DNA from 3 places in the Vandammella animalimorsus genome. Region 3 is predicted to be linked to each of the others. Evidence: predicted binding sites of a transcription regulator. Region 3 holds the regulator's gene; each other region holds the start of a gene.
What was found. The regulator sigma-54, encoded in region 3, starts transcription at its own class of promoters, with help from an activator protein. The targets are predictions, from matches to a motif close to TGGCANGNAANCTGCTTT.
Positions count from the first base shown of each region.

Region 1: a site for sigma-54 is predicted at 3,557-3,574, ahead of glnA (type I glutamate--ammonia ligase). Genes of this name have one in related genera too.
Region 2: a site for sigma-54 is predicted at 3,870-3,887, ahead of exaC (acetaldehyde dehydrogenase ExaC). Genes of this name have one in related genera too.

Region 1 is NZ_NTBH01000013.1:51,358-58,737, forward strand. Features, by position in the region: gene CLI93_RS14105 (glutamate synthase-related protein) at 1-1,992, opposite strand, end outside; gene glnA (type I glutamate--ammonia ligase) at 2,093-3,508, opposite strand; gene rodA (rod shape-determining protein RodA) at 3,953-5,137, opposite strand; gene gph (phosphoglycolate phosphatase) at 5,247-5,984, shown strand; gene CLI93_RS14125 (alpha/beta fold hydrolase) at 5,989-6,801, shown strand; gene CLI93_RS14130 (ABC transporter substrate-binding protein) at 6,878-7,380, shown strand, end outside.
Region 2 is NZ_NTBH01000007.1:108,571-115,950, reverse strand. Features, by position in the region: gene hglS (2-oxoadipate dioxygenase/decarboxylase HglS) at 1-1,261, opposite strand, end outside; gene CLI93_RS10960 (sigma-54-dependent Fis family transcriptional regulator) at 1,470-3,512, opposite strand; gene exaC (acetaldehyde dehydrogenase ExaC) at 3,968-5,494, shown strand; gene CLI93_RS10950 (pyridoxamine 5'-phosphate oxidase family protein) at 5,640-6,182, shown strand; gene CLI93_RS10945 (hypothetical protein) at 6,211-6,897, opposite strand; gene smpB (SsrA-binding protein SmpB) at 6,930-7,380, opposite strand, start outside.
Region 3 is NZ_NTBH01000002.1:208,589-215,968, reverse strand. Features, by position in the region: gene lptA (lipopolysaccharide transport periplasmic protein LptA) at 1-468, shown strand, start outside; gene lptB (LPS export ABC transporter ATP-binding protein) at 479-1,279, shown strand; gene rpoN (RNA polymerase factor sigma-54) at 1,289-2,890, shown strand; gene CLI93_RS04975 (THUMP domain-containing class I SAM-dependent RNA methyltransferase) at 2,980-4,221, shown strand; gene CLI93_RS04970 (M48 family metallopeptidase) at 4,231-5,415, opposite strand; gene CLI93_RS04965 (YjgN family protein) at 5,422-7,083, opposite strand.

The sequences.
Region 1 (7,380 bases), on a different contig from region 3:
GTGGATGGCCGAGAGCGCCAGCAGCGCCGGAATGGCGATGCGGTCGGCGGCCACGTCGCGGTCGCTGACGATGAGGATGTTGGCGCCATCGCGCACGGCGTCCACGGCGCGCGCGCACAGCGAGGCCAGGCGCGCCTGCACGCCGTCGCGGCCCCAGGCCAGCGGGTAGGTGATGTCGATCACCGCGCTCTTGAACTTGCCGTGCGTGAGCGCGGCAATGTCGCGCAGCTTGGCCATATCGGCTGCGTCCAGCACGGGCTGGCGCACCTCCAGCCGCATCGGCGGGTTGACCTGGTTGATGTCCAGCAAATTGGGCTTGGGGCCGATGAAGGACACCAGGCTCATCACGATGGCCTCGCGGATCGGGTCGATGGGCGGGTTGGTGACCTGCGCGAAGAGCTGGCGGAAGTAGTTGTACAGCGGCTTGCTGCGCGGCGAGAGCACGGCCAGCGGGCTGTCGTTACCCATGCTGCCAATGCCTTCTTCGCCGTGTGCAGCCATGGGCGCGAGCAGGAATTTGAGGTCTTCCTGCGTGAAGCCGAACAGCTGCTGGCGCTGGCGCAGCGCCAGTGCGTGCGCAGGCAACGGCGCGGCGGCCACAGCGGCCGGGGCGGGCACGCTGTCCAGGCGCACGCGCAGGTTGTCGATCCACTGCGGGTAGGGCTTGGCGCCGGCCACGCCGGCCTTGATCTCCTCGTCGTCGATCATGCGGCCCTGCTCCAGGTCGATCAGCAGCATCTTGCCCGGTTGCAGGCGCCATTTGCGCACGATGCGACTGTCGTCAATGGGCAGCACGCCCGCTTCGGAGCCGAGGATGACCAGGTCGTCGTCGGTGACCCAGTAGCGCGAGGGCCGCAGGCCGTTGCGGTCTAGCGTGGCGCCGATCTGGCGGCCATCGGTGAAAACCACGGATGCCGGGCCGTCCCACGGCTCCAGCATGGCCGCGTGGTATTCGTAGAAGGCGCGGCGGCGCGCGTCCATGCCCGCGTGCTGCTCCCACGGCTCGGGAATCATCATCATCATGGCCTGGCTGAGCGGGTAGCCCGCCATGGTCAGCAGCTCCAGGCAGTTGTCGAAGGTGGCCGTGTCGGACTGGCCGGCAAAGCTGATGGGGTAGAGCTTGTGCAGGTCATCGCCCAGCACCGGGCTGCGCATCACGCCCTCGCGCGCGCGCATCCAGTTGTAGTTGCCCTTGACGGTGTTGATCTCGCCGTTGTGCGCCACGTAGCGGTAGGGGTGCGCCAGCGCCCACTCGGGGAAGGTGTTGGTGGAAAAGCGCTGGTGCACCAGCCCCAGGGCGGAGACGCAGCGCGCATCCTGCAAGTCCAGGTAATACGTGCCCACCTGGTGGGCCAGCAGCAGGCCCTTGTAGATCACGGTGCGGCTGCTCATGCTGGGCACGTAGTATTCCTTGCTGTGCTTGAGCCCCAGGCGCTGGATGGCGGCGCTGGCGGTCTTGCGGATCACGTACAGCTTGCGCTCCAGCGCGTCCTGCACGATCACGTCGCCGCCGCGGCCAATGAAGACCTGGCGGATCACGGGCTCCTTCTCGCGCACCGCCGCGCTCATGGGCATGGCGCGGTCTACCGGCACGTCGCGCCAGCCCAGCAGCGTCTGGCCCTCGGCCTTGATGGCGCGCTCAAGCTCCTGCTCGCAGGCGCGGCGGCTGGCGTGTTCCTTGGGCAGAAACACCATGCCCACGCCGTACTCGCCCGCAGGCGGCAGCGCCACGCCCTGCGCGGCCATTTCCGCGCGGTACAGCGCATCGGGGATCTGGATCAGAATGCCCGCGCCATCGCCCATCAGCGGGTCGGCGCCCACCGCGCCGCGGTGGTCAAGGTTTTCCAGGATTTGCAGCGCCTGGGTGACGATGGCATGGCTTTTGGCGCCCTTGATGTGGGCCACAAAGCCCACGCCGCAAGCATCGTGTTCGTGGGATGGGTCATACAAACCCTGCTGGCGCAGTGGCTGCGCTTCAGACGCCTGACTCATGGCGTACTCCTTCTTGTTCGGTTTTCGGTGGGGCGCTTCGGTGGGTCGGATTGGCGGCGGCTGGCAATGCCGCTGCGGCCCAAGCCTTGCCGCCAGGGCTTTACAGCGAGTAATACATCTCGAATTCCAGCGGGTGCACGGCCTGGCGAAAGCGCGTGACTTCGCCCATCTTCAGCTCGATGTAGGCATCCAGCATGGCGTCGGTGAACACGCCGCCTTTGGTGAGGAAAGCCCGGTCGGCGTCCAGCGCTTCGAGCGCCTGGTCCAGGCTGTGGCAGACGGTGGGAATCAGCGCGTCTTCTTCGGGCGGCAGGTGGTACAGGTCTTTGGTGGCCGCCTCGCCGGGGTGGATTTTGTTTTCCACCCCGTCCAACCCGGCCATGAGCAGCGCGGCAAAGCCCAGGTAGGGGTTCATCAGCGGATCGGGAAAGCGCGCTTCCACGCGCCGCGCCTTGGGGTTGCTGACAAAGGGCACGCGGATGGAGGCCGAGCGGTTCTTGGCCGAGTAGGCAAGCTTGACCGGCGCTTCAAAGCCGGGCACCAGGCGCTTGTAGCTGTTGGTGCCGGGGTTGGTGATGGCGTTGAGCGCGCGCGCGTGCTTGATGATGCCGCCGATGTAGTACAGCGCAAAGTCCGACAGGCCCGCGTAGCCCTCGCCGGCAAAGAGGTTCTTGCCGTCCTTCCAGACCGATTGGTGCACGTGCATGCCCGAGCCGTTGTCGCCCACGATGGGCTTGGGCATGAAGGTGGCCGTCTTGCCGTACAGGTTGGCCACGTTGTGGATGACGTACTTTTGCAGCTGCGTCCAGTCCGCGCGCTGAACCAGGGTGCTGAACTTCGTGCCGATTTCATTCTGGCCTGCGCCAGCCACTTCGTGGTGAAACACCTCCACGGGGATGCCCAGTGACTCAAGCACCAACGACATTTCGGCGCGCATGTCCTGCGTGCTGTCCACCGGCGGCACAGGAAAATAGCCGCCCTTGACCGTGGGGCGGTGGCCGCGGTTGCCGCCTTCGAGCCGCGCGCCGGTGTTCCAGGGCGCTTCGTACTCCTCGATCTCGAAGCCAGCCTTGCCGGGGCTGTTTTCCCAGCGCACGCCGTCAAAGAGGAAGAACTCCGGCTCGGGGCCGAAGTAGGCGGTGTCGCCCAGGCTGGAAGCTTTCAGATAGGCCTCGGCGCGCTTGGCAATGCTGCGCGGGTCGCGCTCGTAGGGAGTTCCGTCGGCCGGATCCACCACGTCACAGGTGAGCAGCAGCGTGGGCTCTTCGAAGAAAGGGTCGATGTTGGCAGTGCCGGGGTCGGGCATGAGCAACATGTCCGAGGCTTCAATGCCCTTCCAGCCCGCCACCGAAGAACCATCGAACGCATGGCCGCTGTGGAACTTGTCCTCATCGAAATGGGACACCGGCACGGTGACGTGCTGCTCTTTGCCACGGGTGTCGGTGAAGCGGAAATCAACGAACTTGATGTCGTTGTCCTGCACCATCTTCATAACGTCGTCGATTGTTCTTGCCATGGGGCACTCCTGTTCGCTGGGGAAACTCAGTGGGTTCGGAGTGCATCCATCGCAAAACTCGTGCCAGGGCGGCAGCCTGGCCCCAGGCAAGCAGCAAAAACAGGCGCCGCGCCCTGTACAGGCGCGGCTTTCTGCCTTGTGCCCAGCGCACAGCCTGGGCAGATGGCAGCGCGCACCTGCGCGTGCATCTTGGCGCAGCTGCGCACCAGGATAGGGCGCGCGCTTCACTTTGGTGCACGCCAGGCCCAGGGCCTGTCTCGGCGCCCTATCCGGGCGCACCTGCGCGCTTGCACGCTTGCCATGCCCCAGGGCTTGCGCCGCCAGGCGACCCTGCATCGCGTCCAAGACCAGGCACTCAGTGCCTGTTCAAATTCTCTGTGCGCATGGGCCAGAAGTGGCCCGACTCTGGGGGAAACGCGGCGCGAGGAATTCGCGGGCAGGCACTCACAAACGCCGGGCCGAGAACTCGATGGTCGGCGGCACAATGGCGGCGTCGCGGGCCACGGACATCAAAATGCCCAGCGCCAGGCCCAGCGTCACCATGGCTGTGCCGCCATAGCTGATGAAAGGCAACGGCACGCCCACCACGGGCAGGATGCCCATCACCATGCCCATGTTGACGAAGGCGTAGGTGAAGAAAATCATCGCCACGGCTGCGGCCATCAGGCGGCCGAACAGCGTCTTGGCGCGCAGGGCGATCCACAGCGCGCGGTAGATCAAAAACAGGAAGCCCAGCAGCAGCGCCAGCGTGCCCAGCAGGCCGAATTCCTCGGCAAAGGCGGCGTAGATGAAGTCCGTGGTGCGCTCGGGGATGAATTCCAAATGGGTTTGCGTGCCAGCCATGAAGCCCTTGCCCCACATGCCGCCCGAGCCAATGGCGATCATGCCCTGGATGATGTGAAAGCCTTTGCCCAGCGGGTCGTTGTACGGGTCCAGCAGCGTGCAGACGCGGGTTTTCTGGTAATCGTGCAGCACCACCCAATCCACGCCGTCCTGGCACAGGTAGGGCTCAAAGCCGATGATGGCCGCCACGCCCAGCAGCGCCAGCAGCACTGGCGGCAACACCAGCTTCCAGGGCAGGCCGGCAAAGAAAATCACCGCCAGCCCGGCGCCCAGCACCAGCAGGGCCGTGCCCAGATCGGGCTGGCGCAGAATCAGCCCCACAGGCAGGGCCAGCAGCGCCATGGCGACGACGAAATCCGTGGCGCGCAGCGGCGTGGGGCGCAGCTGGAACCACCAGGCCAGCATCAGCGGCGCGGCGATTTTCATGATCTCGCTGGGCTGGATCACCACGCCGACGTTGAGCCAGCGCTGCGCCCCCTTGCGCGCAATGCCGAAGAACTCCACCCCCAGCAGCAGCAGCAGCCCGGCCAGGTACAAAGGCACGGCCAGCGCCATCAGCCGCTGGGGCGGGATTTGCGCCAGCACGAACAGAATCGCCGCAGCCAGCGCCATGTTGCGCGCGTGGTCGCCAAAGCGCGCGCCATGGTCGAAGCCGGCTGAATACATGGCGATCAGCCCCAGGGCCGCCAAAAACAAAATGGCGGCAATCAGCCAGCCATCAAAGCGCTGGAACACGCCCAGAAAATGGTGGTGCCAGGGGGTTTTGTTCAGGGTTACAACAGCCATTGCCGTATTATCGCCAGCCGCCCGGCGCAGCCCGGCCGCCATGAGGCCGCCATGAGACTTTTGCGCCAAAACGCCGCCACTCGCCGCCACCCGCCCGCCCCCGCTTGCCATGAGCCACACGCACCGCAGCGCCCGCGCCCAGCTGGGCGCACGCCCCATCCATGCCGTCCTGCTGGATCTGGACGGCACCCTGATCGATACGCTGGATGAGTTCGAGCTGGCCCTGGGCCACATGCTGCACAGCCTGCAGCTGCCGCCCACCACGCGCGCCACCATTGCACGCACCATCGGCAAGGGCTCTGAGCACCTGGTGCGCAGCATCCTGGCCAGTGCCTTGGCTCAAGCCGGTCTGCCGCATGACGAGCAGGCCGTGGCGCAGCGCTTCGATGAGGCCATGCGGCTGTATTTCATCGGCTATGACAATGCCGGCCACGAACATGCCAAGGTCTACCCTGGAGTGCGCGAAGGGCTGCAGGCCCTGCAGGCGCTGGGCCTGCCGATGGCGGTGGTCACCAACAAGCCCATGCGCCTGGCCCGACCGCTGCTGAACGCCACCGGCCTGGCCGGGCAGATCGAATTTCTCTACGCTGGCGACAGCTTCGCGCGGCGCAAGCCCGACCCCTACCCGCTGCTGCAGGCCTGTGAGCGCCTGGGCCAGGCGCCGCAGCAGGTGCTGATGATTGGCGACTCAGCCAACGACGCCGCTGCCGCGCGCGCAGCCGGCTGCGCCATCGCCCTGCTGCGCTACGGCTTCAATCATGGCGAGCCGATCGAGCAGGTTGCCGCCGATGGTTATTTCGACTCCATCGCAGAAATTGCCGCGCAATTGGCCGCAGCCCTTGCATGAACGCATGAATACCAGCACCACCTCACCCTCATCACCCGCACTGCCGCCAGCCATCGCCAACACCCTGCCCACGCTGCTGGTGCCAGGCTTGGCTTGCTCCCCCGCCCTGTTTGCCCCGCAGCTGCCCACGCTGTGGCGCCATGGCCCGGTGACGCTGGCGCAGACCACCGAGCACGACAGCATGGCCGAGATGGCCCGCGCCATCTTGCGCGATGCGCCGCCGCGCTTCGTGCTCATGGGCCTGTCCATGGGCGGCTACATTGCCTTTGAAATCCTGCGCCAGGCGCCCGAGCGGGTGGCTGCGCTGGCCATCCTCGACTCCTCGGCGCGCGCCGACAGCGATGAGGCCCGCGCGCTGCGCCTGCGCGTGATGGAGCTGGCCCGCCAGGACAAGCTGGCCCTGGCCATCGAGCTGAATTTCCCGCGCTCCGTACATGCCAGCCGCGCCGACGATGAGGCGCTGCGCGCCGCAGTGCAAGCCATGGCGCAGGACACTGGCGTGGCCGCCTACCTGCGCCAGCAAACGGCCATCATGCAGCGCTGCGACTCGCGCCCCAGCCTGGCGCACATCCGCTGCCCCAGCCTGGTGCTGGTCGGCGCTGAGGATCAGCTCACCCCGCCGGCCTTGGCCGAGGAAATCCACGCCGCGCTGCTGGCCGGCGACCAGGCGCGCCAGGCCAGCGGCAGCGCCGCCGCCGCGCCGCTGCGGCAGCTGCACATCGTGCCCCAATGCGGCCATCTCAGCACGCTGGAGCAACCCGCGCTGGTGGCAGGCATTCTGGACCGCTGGCTGCTGGCCTTGCGTAGTCAGGGCTGAGCCTTCAGTCCCTTGAGCGCCCATGCAGCGCTCATGGAATAATGCGCGCCCCACTGATTTTGGAGAGACCATCGCAATGATGAAACGGCGAACCCTTCTGGCCTCCAGCGCCGCCTGGCTGGCCGCCACTGGCGCAGCCAGCCCGCTCACAGCCCTGCACGCCGCCCCGCGCAGCGCTGGCGCGGACAAGGCCGACAAGTCCAGCATCACCATCGGCATGGTGCTGGAGCCGCCCGGGCTGGACCCCACAATCAGCGCCGCTGCGGCTGTCAGCGAAGTGACGCTCTACAACATCTACGAGACCCTGACCAAGATCAACCCCGACGGCAGCGTAGCCCCGCTGCTGGCCGAAAGCTGGGAAGTCTCGCCCGATCTGCATACCTACACTTTCCGCCTGCGCCGTGATGCTCAGTTTCATAACGGCCAACCCTTCAATGCCGCTGCGGTCAAGTTCAGCTTCGATCGCGCCAAGGCGGAAAAGAGCACCAACAAAGACAAAGCGCGTTTTGCCAAGCTCAGCACCGATGTGGTGGACGAGTACACCGTACGCATCCGCAACGAAGTGATTGAGCCCGATCT
Region 2 (7,380 bases), on a different contig from region 3:
CGCTGACGGGCAGGAAGTCTTCATACGTGATGGGGCTGGCCTGCACCGCGCCGCAGGCGATGGCCTGCTCCAGATCCAGTGGCGCATCGTTGGCCTGGGCCAGGCGCTGCAGCTGGGCGGCATCCAGCACGCGGTAGCGGAAAAACGCCAGCCCCTGCTGGCGCAGCTGCTGCAGATCGTCGGGGAACTGGGCGAACACGGCCTGCAGACGCTGGGCATAGCCGGCGTCGGAGCTGCCGACGTTGCCGATCTCGCGCACGCGCGCCAGCAGCGCGTCGTAGAGCTGGCGGCCCTTGCGCGTGAGCGCTGCGCCGCGCTGCTCGATCTCGCCAAAGCGCGCCGTGTGCGTGCCGGCGCTGGCCGTGGCATCGGCGCCCACGAAACGGATGGGCTCCTGCAGCGCCTTGAAGCTGGTCTGGCGCAGCAAGATCGGGTGTTGGCGCGCAGGCGGGCCCTCGACCACATCCTTGGCAGCCATGCCGCGCTCTGGCATGGCGCGCTGCACGGCATCGATGTCCAGCGTGCGCGGCGTGAGGTGGTTGATGTGCGGGCCCTTGAAGCACACCACATCGGCAATCAGGCGGTGCGCATCGTGCAGGCGCTGGTAAGTGGCCGCATCCACCGTGGCCTCGCTGTGCCAGCGGAAGGTGTGCAGCACCTCGGCGACGAACTCGTCGGCCTGCGCCTGGTCCAGGCCGCCGTTGCGCTCGGCCAGCTCCAGCAGCTCGATGGCGCGCGGCGTGAAGATGCGCCGCTGCGCCAGGATCTGCGCGGCCTGCTCGCGCAGCGCAGCATCCTCGATCAGCTCCAGGCGCAGCAGCGAAGTGAAGATGCGAAACGGGTTCTTGCGCAGCGCCTCGTCACTGATGGGGCGAAAGGCCGTGGAATGCACGGGAACGCCAGCGACCGACAAATCGTAGTAACCCACCGGGTGCATGCCCATGACGGCAAAGATGCGCCGCGCCATGGCCAGCTCCTGCGCCGTACCCAGGCGGATGGCGCCGTGGCGCTCCAGATTCAGGCGCCCGAGCTCCTGCTGCGCGGCCAGTGAAGCTTGTTCCTCGGGATTCTTATCCAGGTATTGCGCATTGACCTGGGCCACCAGCTCCAGCAAAGCGCCGTACTGCGGCACCTCATCGCGGTACATGGCCGACATGGCGCTGGAAAAGCGCGTGCGGATTTCATCGGGGCTCAGATGCGCCGCGCCGGGCGTGGTGTTGTGGGCGGATTCGGAAGTGGCAATGGATGCGTTAGATGTCATGGCAGGGGACACATCGTCAACCGCCGGGCGCAAAGCCCTGCGCCCAGGCGGCAGTGATCAGCAGATGGGGAAAACAAAAGCAAAACGCAATGCCAGCGGGCAAGGCACTGAGCCCAACCCGCGCAGCAAAGGGTGTGGATTCTCTGCTGCGGCCCAGACCTCGTCAATCAAGCGCGCAACTGCAGCGACAGGGCCTGACTGCAATTGTTCAGCGCTGACGCTTGAGGTGGCGGTACAAGGTGTTGCGGCTGATGCCCAGGTTGCGTGCGGCTTGGGAGATGTTGCCGCCGGCTTCGGCCACGGAGCGTTGCAGGGCCAGCAGAGTGTGCTGTGCCAGCGGCATGGTGCCGGTGGCGGGCTGCTCTGGCATGGGCTGGGCGGATGCGGGCAGGCCGTTTGGCTGTGGCGCGGGTGGGGTGTGTGGCGCTGGCGGGCGTTGCAGCTCTTGCTGCAGGTCGCCGGGCAGGTGCTGCCAGTCGATGTGCGGGCTGCCTGCGGCCAGCACAGCGGCGGTGCGCAGTGCGCTGTCGAGCTGGCGCAGGTTGCCCGGCCAGGGGTAGTGGCGCAGGGCGTGAGCGAGTTCATCGCCCAGTGTGGGGCAGGTGGTGCGGCCTTGTTCGCGGGCGTGTTGCTGCAGCAGGCGCTGGGCCAGGGCATGCCAGTCGCTGCGCTGGCGCAGCGGCGGCAGGTGCAGGGTCAGGCCGTTGATGCGCCAGTACAGATCGGCGCGCAGGCGCCCGGCGGCCACTTCGGCTTTGAGGTCGCGGTGGCTGGCGCAGATCAGGGCAAAGTCCACGGCCACCGGCTGGCCGCTGCCCAGCGGCGTGACCTGGCGCTCTTGCAGCACGCGCAGCAGCCGCGCCTGCAGCGTCAGGGGCATATCGCCGATTTCGTCCAGCAGCAAGGTGCCGCCGTGGGCCTGGCGGATCAGGCCGGGCGCGCCTTCGCGCCGCGCGCCGGTGAAGGCGCCTGGGGCATAGCCGAACAGTTCGGCTTCGATGAGGTTTTCCGGCAGGGCGGCGCAGTTGACGGCCACCAGTGGCTGCGCGGCGCGGCCGCTGGCCTGGTGGATGGCGCGGGCCAGCACTTCCTTGCCAGTGCCCGATTCGCCGTGCAGCAGCAGGGCGATGGGGTGATCGCAGACTTTGGCGGCCTGCTCCAGCAGGTTGCGCCATTGGGCATCGCCGGTGTCCAGCGCTTGCAGTGGGGCGGGCAGGGAGCTGGGCCGGCGGGAGGTGTCGGGCTGGGCGGGCGTGGCGCAGGCCGTGTCCTGGCGGCGCGCAGGGCTGGCCAACCTTGCGCGGGCATGCAGCTGTGCGGGCTGGCCTGGGGCAGCGCGCTGCAGCACCAGTGGCTGCGCCGCATGGGCGCTGCGCAGCAGTTGCTCCAGGTCGGTCTGGAAGAGGCGCTGCAGATGCAGTTGCCCCAGCCGGGCCGCCTGCAGGCCCAGCAGCTGCAAGGCAGCGGCGTTGGCGCCGGCGATCATCCCTTGCTCGGAGATGGCCAGTACGCCTTCGGCGGCGGTGCCCAAGCCTTCGGGCAATGGGTGCAGATGCAGGTGCAGTTGATGACCGTGGCGGGCCTGGAACAGGCGGTTTTCGATCATGTGCGCGGCCGTGCACACCATGCCGAGCACTTGGGGCGAGGCCGGGCGCCGCTCGCCGGAGAAGTCCAGCACGCCCAGTACTTGCCCATCGGGCGCCCGCACGGGCGCGGCTGCGCAGGAGAGAAAGCCGTTGCATTCGAGGAAGTGCTCGGCCCCGTGCACCATGACGGGGGCGGCTTCGGCCAGTGCGGTGCCGATGGCGTTGGTGCCGCGGTGCGCCTCATGCCAGGAGGCGCCGGGCGCCAGCGCCACGCGCTCGGCGCGTTGCAGGAAGTGCAGATCGCCCAGGGCGTGCAGCAGCAGGCCATCGGCATCGGCCAGGATGACCATGCCGCGATGTTCCCGCGTTTGGCCCATGAGGTAGTCCATCACCGGGCGGGCGTGGGTGAGCAGCTCGTGCTGGCGTTCGGTGGCGCGGGCCAGCTCGAAGCGGCTGTGGTGCGGCGCGGGGGTGCTGCGGGCGAAGGCGTCCAGCCCGGCCTGGACGCTGCGCTGCCACGAGCGTGAGACGTAGGCCAGCGCTGGCGGCAGCAGCTCTTCGGCTGGCAGGGCGCCGGTCTGCAGTGCGTGGCGCGCCTGTTGCAGCAGCGCGTCGGCGCCCGCGGGCGCCAGGCGCTGGCGTGCGGAAAAAGGCATTGCTCCCATGTGGTGTCTCCTTGGGAAAGCCTGGCTTTTGGGTGCCAGGTCTGTGTGCTGCATGGCCTGGCAGATGGCACGTCAGGCGTGGAATGTGGGACAGGCCATGGATTGCGCCCCGTCGTTTTGCGGGGCGGCTGGCATCCTAGCACGCAGGCATTTGACCCTGCTGCCACTGCGCAGTTGCGCCGTTTTGGCGCGCCGGGCTGTGCCAAAACGGTACAGAGTTGCTTGTTTGCAACTGGTGGTGCCAGTACCTACAGCAGCATGTCAGTCGGCCGATAGGGCCTTGGCGAGCGGCGTTGGGGCCGCAGGCGGGCCGATGAAGGCGGATGGCCCTGGGATAAACCCGTAGTTTGCGAATATTGGTATGGATATTGCCTTGTGTGCTGTACTGCCCGCGTGGTGCGCCACGCTGGCAGGCTCTTCACCATCCACGCATTTTCAAAAAGAAGGAGACACGCATGGACGCCAAGGAACTCAAGCGCATGGGCATCGACACCGACTTCCCCTATCGCGCCAGCTACGACAACTACATCGGTGGCAAGTGGGTGCCGCCGGTCAAGGGCGAGTATTTCGAGAACGTCTCGCCCATCACCGGCCAGCCGTTTTGCAAGGTGGCGCGCTCGGGCGCGGAGGACATCGAGCTGGCGCTGGATGCGGCGCACGCGGCCTTCCCGAAGTGGGCCGCGACTTCGCCGCAGGAGCGCGCCAACACCTTGCTGCGCATCGCCGACCGCATGGAGCAGAACCTCAAGCGCCTGGCCGTGGCCGAGACCATCGACAACGGCAAGCCGCTGCGCGAGACCATGGCCGCCGACGTGCCGCTGGCGATCGACCACTTCCGCTACTTCGCCGGCTGCCTGCGCGCGCAGGAGGGCGGCATTTCCGAGATCGACCACGACACCGTGGCCTACCACTTCAACGAGCCGGTGGGCGTGGTCGGGCAGATCATTCCGTGGAACTTCCCGCTCTTGATGGCGGCCTGGAAGCTGCCGGTGGCGCTGGCCGCGGGCTGTACCGTGGTGCTCAAGCCTGCCGAGCAGACGCCCGCTTCCATCATGCTGCTGATGGAGCTGATTGGTGACTTGCTGCCGCCGGGCGTGGTCAACGTGGTCAACGGCTTCGGCAAGGAGGCGGGCGAGGCGCTGGCTACATCCAAGCGCATCGCCAAGGTGGCCTTCACCGGCTCCACCCCGGTGGGCAAGCACATTCTCAAGTGCGCGGCGGAAAACCTCATCCCCAGCACCGTGGAGCTGGGCGGCAAAAGCCCCAACATCTTCTTTGCCGACGTGATGGACCACGACGACGCCTTTCTGGACAAGGCGCTGGAAGGGCTGTCGATGTTCGCGCTCAACCAGGGCGAGGTCTGCACCTGCCCCTCGCGCATCCTGGTGCAGGAGTCGATCTACGAGAAGTTCATTGACAAGGCTGTCAAGCGCGTGCAGGCGATGAAGCTGGGCCACCCGCTCGATGCCAACACCATGGTGGGCGCGCAGGCCTCGCAGCAGCAGATGGACAAGATCCTGGGCTACTTCGATGTGGGTCAGAAAGAAGGCGCCAAGGTGCTCACCGGCGGCGCCCGCAGCCGCCCCGGCGAGGGCATCAACGAGGGCTTTTACGTGCAGCCGACCATGCTGTTCGGCCAGAACGACATGCGCGTGTTCCAGGAGGAAATCTTCGGCCCGGTGGCCTCGGTCACCACCTTCAAGGACGAGGAAGAGGCCCTGGCCATTGCCAACGACACCATCTTCGGCCTGGGCGCCGGGGTGTGGACGCGCAGCGGCACCCGCGCCTACCGCATGGGCCGCGGCATCCAGGCCGGGCGGGTGTGGACCAACTGCTACCACCTCTACCCGGCGCACGCGGCCTTTGGCGGCTACAAGCAATCGGGCATCGGGCGAGAGAACCACAAGATGGCGCTCAAGCACTACCAGCAGACCAAGTGCCTGCTGGTGAGCTACAGCGCCAACGCGCTGGGGTTCTTCTGACCGCTGCGGCCCAGGCCGATGGCGCGATGCCCGTCTGCTTCGCGGGCGCGCGCCGCGCGGCGGCCCAGGCGGGCTGGCATGCGCCGAAACGGCGGGCAGCTTGCCCGCCGTTTTTTCTTGGGAGCCTTTTGGAAAGGTATCCGTTATGAGCGAATCCATCCACGATGACGACCCCGGCTTCGGCGTCTTCCACGCGGGCGAGCTGCAAGCCCATCAGCGCTATGGCGCGGCGCGCCTGACGCGCGGGCTGGCCGCCTCGGTGCGCGACCGGCTCAACCCGCGCCTGATCGCGTTTCTCAAGGCCCAGCCCTTTTTCTTCATCGCCACCGCCAATGACCGCGGCGATTGCGATTGCAGCTATCGGGGCCGCCAGCACGCCCCGCCGAACGACCCGGAGCCGCTGCTGGCCGTGCCCGATGAGCGCACCATCGTCTTCCCCGACTACCCCGGCAACAACTTCTTCAACAGCATCGGCAACCTGCTGACCAACCCGCGCATCGGCATGCTGTTCATCGACTTTGCCAGCGCCACGCGCGTGCGCATCAACGGCACGGCGCGCGTGATCGACGAAGTGGGCGACTATTGGCAGGACTGGCCTTCGGCCGCGCGCCTGATCGAGGTGACGGTGCAGCAGGCCTACCCCAACTGCCGCGCGCGCATCCGGCGCCTGGTGCCCGCCCCCGACTGAGGCGGCGCTTTCCAGCACGCGCTCAGCCTTACTGGCTTGCGCGGCGAATGAAATCTTCGTCTTGCGGCGTGCAGGGGTGGCGCGATTCGATCGGGTAGCCCAGGCCCAGGTAAAGCGCCTGGCGTCGCTGGCCGGCTTGCGTCAGCAGGTTCAAGCCCTCGGCCCCTGCGCACATGCGCACGCGGATGTCTGGCGCGGCGCGCAATGCGTAGGCGCCTTGGGCGCGCACGCGCGGCGCTGCCAGCGCCATGCCCAAAAAACTGTCCCCAGCGAGTTCGTCGGGGACGCGCAGACGGTAGTGCGCGGGCGTGCTGCCATCCAGCGCCATGACCACGGGGTGTTCCGGCTTGTCGCCCCCAGCGCTTTGCTCGGATGTGCTCACGGGCTGGAGCGCGTCGGTCGCCAGGCGCCGGCAGCAGCTGGGCTGGCCTGCGCGATCGGGCCATTGCACCCACAGGCGCTCTCCCGCTGCCAGCGGGCGGGACAGGTGCACATGGGTCTGCCCATTGGGCGTGATGAGCACGAAACCCGCAGCGGGCAAGGGGCCTGCCGGCTCGGCGCTTGTGCGCACAGGGGTGGTTTGCGCGCCAGCGCCCATGCCCGCTGCCAGCAGCAGCGCCGCCAACGCCGCGCGGCGACAGCGCTTGAGGAAGTCGACCGGGGCGGGGCAGCTGGGGGCTGCGTTGCCAGTCTGGCGGGTCAGGGTTGTGGGCATGGGCGGGCGCAAAGAAGATGGCGCGAGCCGGCTCAGCGCTGGCGCGACTTCATGGCGCGCTCGACTTCGCGCTTGCCTTCACGCTCCTTGATGGTGTTGCGCTTGTCGTATTCGGCCTTGCCCTTGGCCAGCGCAATTTCGCATTTGACGCGGCCATTTTTCCAGTACAGGTGCAGCGGCACCAGCGTGTAGCCTTTTTGCTCGACCTTGCCCACCAGGCGCTTGATCTCGTCCTTGTGCAGCAGCAGCTTCTTGGTGCGGTCGGGCTCGGGGCGCACGTGGGTCGAGGCCGACTTGAGCGGGTTGATCTGTCCGCCGATGAGGAACAGCTCGCCATCGCGGATAACCACGTAGGCATCGGTGAGTTGGGCCTTGCCGCTGCGCAGTGCCTTGACTTCCCAGCCGTACAGCACCATCCCTGCCTCGTAGCGCTCTTCGATGAAGTAGTTGAAGAAGGCGCGTTTGTTCTCGGCAATGCGGCTG
Region 3 (7,380 bases):
TCGCTCAATGTGCTGCAGCGTGCTGATGGCAGCCAGCTGGGCACAGTGCAGGCAGGCGGCGGGCGGCGCGCCTTCTTCAGCCAGCAGCGCGACACCCCCAAAGGCGCCCCGAAGGAAACGGTGGAGGCCGAGGCCACGCGCATCGAGTACGACAGCAAGGCCGACCGGGTGCGGCTGCTGGGCCGGGCGCAGCTGCGCCGTTACCAGGGCGGGCAGCTCAACGATGAGATCAGCGGCGGCGAGATCGTCTACCACAATGGCAGCGGTCAGTTCAGCGTCGATGGCGCAGCGCGCGGCGGCAGCAGCAGCGGCTCGGCGCCTGCCGGCCAGGGCGGTCGCGTGCGCGCCGTGATCGGCGCCAGCACCACGGGCCAGGCCGGCAGCGGCAGCGACCGTGGCAGCCGTGGCGCCAAGGCCCCGGCCACGCCGCTGGCGCCCAGCAGCGAGCTGCAACAGACCGCCCCTTGAACCCACAGCCATGACGCAAGCAACACAAGGCCCGCACGGGCCAGACACGCCAGCAGCAGCCGCTGCCCCAGCCATCGGCCTGGTGGCGCGCCACTTGCAGAAAAGCTATGGCGGGCGCAAGGTGGTCAAGGACGTTTCGCTCGATGTGGGTCCGGGCGAGGTCGTAGGCCTGCTCGGGCCCAACGGCGCGGGCAAGACCACTTCGTTTTACATGATCGTCGGCCTGGTGCGCAGCGACGGCGGCGAAATCCTCATCGACGGCCATGACGTCACCGACATGCCCATCCACAAGCGCTCGCGCCTGGGTCTGTCCTATCTGCCGCAGGAGGCCTCGATCTTTCGCCGCCTGACGGTGCAGGAGAACGTGCAGGCCGTGCTGGAGCTGCAGTTCGACGCCCAGGGCAAGCCGCTTAGCAAGGCCGAGGTGCAGCAGCGCCTGCAGCAACTGCTGGAGGAGTTGCGCGTCGATCATCTGCGCAGCGCGCCGGCGCTGTCGCTCTCGGGCGGTGAGCGCCGCCGCGTCGAGATCGCCCGGGCGCTGGCCACGCAGCCGCGCTTCATCCTGCTGGACGAGCCCTTTGCCGGCGTGGATCCGATCGCGGTGATGGAGATTCAGCGCAGCATCGCCTTTCTCAAGGAGCGCGGCATCGGCGTGCTCATCACCGACCACAATGTGCGCGAGACCCTGGGCATTTGCGACCGCGCCTGCATCATCAGCGAAGGCGCCGTGCTGGCGCACGGCCCGGCGCAGGACATCATCGAAAACCCGGACGTGCGCCGCGTCTACCTGGGCGAGAACTTCCGCATGTGAGGCGCGGCCATGAAGCTGGGCGTTTCCCTCAAGACCTCGCAAAACCTGGCGCTGACGCCACAGTTGCAGCAAGCGATCCGGCTGCTGCAGCTGTCCACGCTGGAGATGCAGCAAGAGGTCGAGCACATGCTGGAGGAAAACCCCTTCCTGGAGCTGCAGGAAGGCGACGGCGACGCCAGCCTGGATACCCCGCCCGCAGACGGCAGCGCGCCAGAGCTGGGGCGCGATGGCCCCACCAGCCCCGGCGGCGACCACGTCGGCAGCCATGACGGCGCTGCCGAAGAGAGCGATGGCGAGAGCGACGCCACCGGCCAGGCCCAGGGCAGCGAGGAGCGCGAGTTCGAGGCCGTGCCCGAGGACTGGAGCGGCGATGGCTCCATGGACATTTCCCCAAACGATGGCGAATGGGGCAGCGATGCGCCCGCACCCGGCGCAGCAGGCGCGAGTGACGAGGTGGACGCGGCAGACATCAACAGCGCGCACATTTCGCTGGCCGACTTCCTGCACCAGCAGGCCGGCGAGTTCTTCCTCGACGCCGTGGACCGCTGCGCGCTGGACTTTCTGATCGAATCGCTCAACGAGGACGGCTACCTGGAGGACACGCTCGAAGACCTGGCCCTGCCGCTGGCGCGCAGCCTGGAGGACGTGGACGAGCTGCTGCACCACTTCCAGCTGGCGCTGAACCTGCTGCACACCATGGAGCCCGCCGGCGTGGGCGCGCGCGACCTGGCCGAATGCCTGCAACTGCAGCTGCGCGCGCTGCAGCGCGACGAGCACTGCGACTGCGAACCCGCGCTGCTGGCCCTGGCGCAGCAGCTGTGCCAGCAGCCACTGGAGCTGCTGGCCAAGCGCGACGTGCGCCAGCTCTGCCAGCTCACCCAGGCCGAGCCCGAGCAGGTGCGCAACGCGCTGCTGCTGATCGCCCGGCTCGAGCCCAAGCCCGGCAGGCGCTTTGCCGACGTGGAGCGCAATGCCATCGTGCCCGACGTGCTGGTGCACGCCGCACAGACCGGCCAGCAGCGCGGCGCGCCAAGCGGCGACTTCGTGGTGCGCATCAACCCCGACGTCATGCCGCGCCTGCGCGTGCACGAGGTCTATGCCCAGGCACTGCGCGGCAGCAGCAGCCACGCCGAGCTGCAGCAGCGCGTGCAGGAGGCGCGCTGGTTCATCAAGAACATCCAGCAGCGCTTTGACACCATCCTGCGCGTATCCAAGGCCATCGTCGCGCGCCAGCACGACTTCTTCGTGCATGGCCCCACCGCCATGCGGCCGCTGGTGTTGCGCGACATCGCGCAGGAGCTGGGCATGCACGAATCGACCATCTCGCGCGTGACCACGGCCAAGTACATGGCCACGCCGCAAGGCACTTTCGAGCTCAAATACTTCTTCGGCTCTGGACTGGAGACCGACAGCGGCGCCAGCGCCTCCAGCACCGCCGTGCGCGCGCTGATCAAGCAATGGATCAGTGCCGAAGACCCCAGCCAGCCGCTTTCGGACAGCCAAATCGCCAACCTGCTCAAGGAGCAGGGCATCGAATGCGCGCGCCGCACCGTGGCCAAATACCGCGAGGCGCTGCGCATCGCCCCCGCCAATCTGCGCAAAAGCCTGTGACCACCGCCTCCCGCCCCCCATCGCCCCGCCCTGCACCTGCGCCTGCATCCACTCCCGCGCCCGCTGCTGCGCGCCAGGCTGCGCAGCCCGTGCCCTATTTGTTCCTGCCCTGCGCCGCGCACACCGAGGCGCTGCTGGGCGCCGAGGTGCAGCGCATCACCGGCCTGCCCGAGGCAGCGCTGACGCTGCAGCGCGCCGGCCTGGCCATCCACCCCAGCGCCGACAGCCAGCAGCTGCTGGCCCTGGCCATGCAGCTGAACCTGCACAGCCGCATCGCGCAGCGCGTGCTCATCGTGCTGGCGCAAGGCCCCTACCAGCGCGAGGACGATCTCTATGCCCTGGCCGCCCAGGTGCCCTGGGAGCAATGGTTCACGCCCGGGCAGACCTTCAAGATCGAGGCCACGGCCCAGCGCAGCCCGCTCAAAAGCCTGAACTTCGCCGCGCTGCGCATCAAGGATGCCGTGGCCGATCGCTTTCGCGCCCGGCAGGGCCAGCGCCCCAGCGTGGACACCCAGCGCCCGCAGGTGCGCATCCACCTGCACCTGGATGCTCAAACCCAGCAGCTGGCCATCGACACCAGCGGCGCGCCGCTGTTCAAGCGCGGCTGGCGCGAAGACAAGGGCGATGCGCCGCTGAAGGAGACCCTGGCTGCCAGCATGATCGCCGCCACTGGCTGGCAACCGCTGTCGGACGCCCCGCTGCCGCTGTACGACCCCTGCTGCGGCAGCGGCACCATCGCCATCGAGGCCGCGCAAATGGCCTGCAACATCGCCCCGGGCCTGCAGCGCCGCTTTGCCTTCGAGCACTTGCTGCCGCACCAGCCGCAGCACTGGCAACAGCTGCGCGAGCAGGCCCTGGCGCAGCGCCGCGCGCCGGCCGCGCCCGTCTTTGGCAGCGACATCGCACACCGCATGGTCGATTTCGCGCGCCGCAATGCCGAGCGCGCCGGCGTGGCCCAGGCCGTGCAATTGCGCGGCGGCGACCTGTTGCAGCGCCTGCCGCCCTGCGCGCAGCCGGGCATCCTGCTGCTCAACCCGCCCTACGGCACGCGCATCGACGCCGCCGGCAGCGCCGGGCGTAACCTGCAGGCGCGCAAGCAAGTGGGCTTTTCAGCGCGTGAATTCAGCAGCGACGACGACGGCGCAGCCTTCTTCGCCCAGCTGGCTGCGCACTGGAAAAGCCACTACGGCGGCTGGACGGCCTGGCTGCTCAGCCCGGACATGAAGCTGCCGGGCAAGCTGCGCCTGAAGGAGTCGCGCCGCGTGCCCATGTGGAACGGCCCCATCGACTGCCGGCTGTTTCGCTTTGACCTGCAAGCGCGCCGGTCATAGCGTGCGCTCTCAGCGCAAGCGCCCGGTGCGCAGGTCGCACTGCATGGCCTGGCCGGACTGGAAGTCGGCGATGCGCATGCCCGAGTCGGGATGGGTGGACAGCCAATCCCAAGCTGCGCCCGACTTGCGGCCAGCCTGGCCCTGCCCCTGTGATGTGGGCATGGGGGTTTCGGTCACGGCGGCAAACAGCTTGGCCAGCGGGCGCGTGTCCATCTTCTGGTGGCGCATCAGCGCCATGGAAAAGCAGTCGGCCTCGCGCTCGTGTGCGCGGCTGTAGGCCAGCGTGGTCAGGCTGGTGCTGGCCAGCGCCACCCAGCCGGAGACGTCGCTGAGCGCCATGCTCAGCACGGCATTGAGCACGGTCTGCTCGATCAGCGCGCGGCTGGAGTGGCGGTGCACGATGTGGCCGATTTCGTGCGCCAGCACGCCCAGCAGCGCGTCATCGCCCAGCTTGTGCTTGTCGGCCAGGGCCACCATGCCATCGGTGAGCACCATCACGCCGCCGGGAAAGGCCAGCGCATTGGCGCCGATGAGCTCGCTGGCGCGAAACTCCAGCCGCCACATCGGCTGGTAGCTGCGGTAGCGGCGCAATGGCTCGGGGATGTCGGCCAGCATGGCCTCAAAGCGCTGGCGCAGCGCCAGCTGGCGCGCGGCCGGCAGGCCGCTGGGCCTGAACACCTTGCCATCGAGCTGGGCCAACGCTTGCTGGCTGATCTCCAACTCCCAGCCAATGGGCACGAAGCGCGCCAGCTGCGTGGCCACCATCGGCGTGCCATAGCGAAAGAGCAGCACCAGCAGCAGCACGCTGGCGGCGGTAAAGCCCAGCAGCAGCTTCCAGCCCAGTTGCAGGCGCTCGGCCACTTTGCGCTTGCCGCCTGCGCGGTTGTAGGCCTCGTGCCATTGCGCGGCGCTTTGCACCTCCAGCGTGCCGTGCTCGCCCAGGGCCACGGTCAGGCGGTTTTGCGCCGCGCCGCGGCCATAGGTTTGCGGCCATTGCACCTGGCGGTGCGCCAGGCACAGGCCATCGCCGGCTGCATCCAGAGGCTCGATCACCAGCTGCGGGCCACCAGCGGCCGGCTCGATCATGACCAGCACGCGCCGGCCGCGGCTGCTCAGGCCGTCATACCACAAGGCCTTGAGGGCGCGGCCAGGCTGTGCAGCCGGGGCAGGGGCGGTGGCGCGATGGGCGGGCATGAGAGCTCAGGAGATGATGTCAAAACCGGCAAAGTCGGCAACGGCATCGGCCAGCGCGCCGCCTTCCTGCTGAATCACCAGCAGGCTCTTGATCTGCGAGACGCCGCCACGGATGTAGACGGTGGTGGAGTTCCACTTGGCGCGGTATTCGCGCACCCGGGCAAAGGGCCGGTAAAAGCCCAGCGTGAGCAGCGTCAGCAGCCAGTTCTGCATGCGCAGCCAGACGAAGCCCGGCACGCTCAAAGCGCAACGAAAGCGCGCGATGTCGCTGATGCCGGTGCGGTTCCACACCAACCGGTGCTGGGCCGCCTCGCGGTAGGCCAGCGCGGCCTGTAGGCCCGTCAGCAGCGCGATCAAGCCGCCCAAAAAGGCCAGCAGCACTTGCTGCATGGATGGAATCCAGTCCTCCAGCCGCTCTTGATCGAATTGCTCGCAGGCCTGCGGCAGCGCGCTGCCTGGCTGCTGCCCGCCTTGCTGTGGCGATGCCGGCGCTCGGGACGATTGCGCCTGCTCAGCCTGGCGCTGCATGTGCTGCAAAAACTCCTGCCACTCCTGCTCAGACACGCCCTCGGGCCGCTCCATATCGCGCAAGTCCTCATAGGTTTGCTGTTGTTGCAGCTGCACGGCGCACTGGTAGGCCTGCACCAGCCCGCTTTGCACGAGCACGTAGCCCACACCGCCGACCATCACCGCCAGGCCCACCAGGCCAATCAGCGTGCTGGCCAGCCAGATCTTGACGAAATCCCAGTAGCTGGCGCGGAACACGCCGCCTTCGATGCCCAGGTAGCTGCGCTGCACCAGCAAGCGCTGGTAGTTGAACAGCACGCGCACCACACACAGCCAGCTCACCAGCAGCGCCAGCGCAATCAGCACCCAGCTGCCAGGACTCAGGCCCAGCCAGGTCGTGGGGCGGGTTTCCTCCAGCAGGCTGGGCGAGGTGAAGGTGGCGATCATGTCCAGCCCGACGTAGGCGAAAAACCAGCTGGCGGCCATCAAAAACACCGGCCAGCTGGCCCAGTAAATCTCCTTCCAGTTCGTGCCAAAGCGCAGGCGCAAGCCCCGCCAGCGCGTGGCCGTGACACGAAAGCGCTTGGCGCTGCCCCACAGAAAGGGGATGGCCACGGCTGCGCTGGTCAGCGCCAGGCCCACCAGCAGCAGGTTGTCGTGGCTGATGGCCCAGTCAAAGAGCTTGTACAGCCCCAGGAAGATGAAAAAGCCAATCACCATGCGCTTGATGCTGGCGTGAAACTCCAGCGGGCTGCGCGCGATCACGCTGTGGCTGAAGAAGTATTCGGCCGTGCGCTTGCGCGCCCAGGGCGTGTAGATGCCCAGCGTCAGGATCAGCAGCAGCACATTGACGAACCAGACGCGGAAGTACTGCGCGCCCGTGCCGGTGAACTTCAGGGGGTAAGCCTTGACGGGAATCTTGGATTTGTCGGCCCTGGGCGCAGCCGGGCGCGCGGCCCTGGGTCGCAGCGGCGGCGCAGCACCATCTGGCGGTTGCAAGGGCGCGCTGGCGGGCTCCTCATGCAGGCGCGATTGCGCCACCAGCTCCCATTGCTGCGAATCCGCACTCGATGGCGAGTCCACGCTCGAATCGCTGGCGCGCGAATCGGCATCGTCGGGCATCCCAGCTGCCCCGCTGCTGTGCACATCGTCCTGGCTCATGCGCTTTCCCCCCTCATATAAGAGCCTGCCCCCCCAAAAAATCCTCGCGCCGCGCTCATCCCCAGAATCGGGCCTCTGCTGCGCCCACGAAACTTGCCAATAGCGCGCTGTTGGCCGCGCTTTGCGCCTTGCAGGCATCCCGACCTGAGCGAGCGCCATTCGCAGCGAATGGGGGGGTAGGCTCTCAGGCGCAATATCGAAAGGATGCAAGTGTAACGTTTTGTCTAAAGATCCCCGAACATGCCAGGAACATGCGGTTTTGTCGGCACAACATGGGCGTCTGGATCAAGGCAAGGG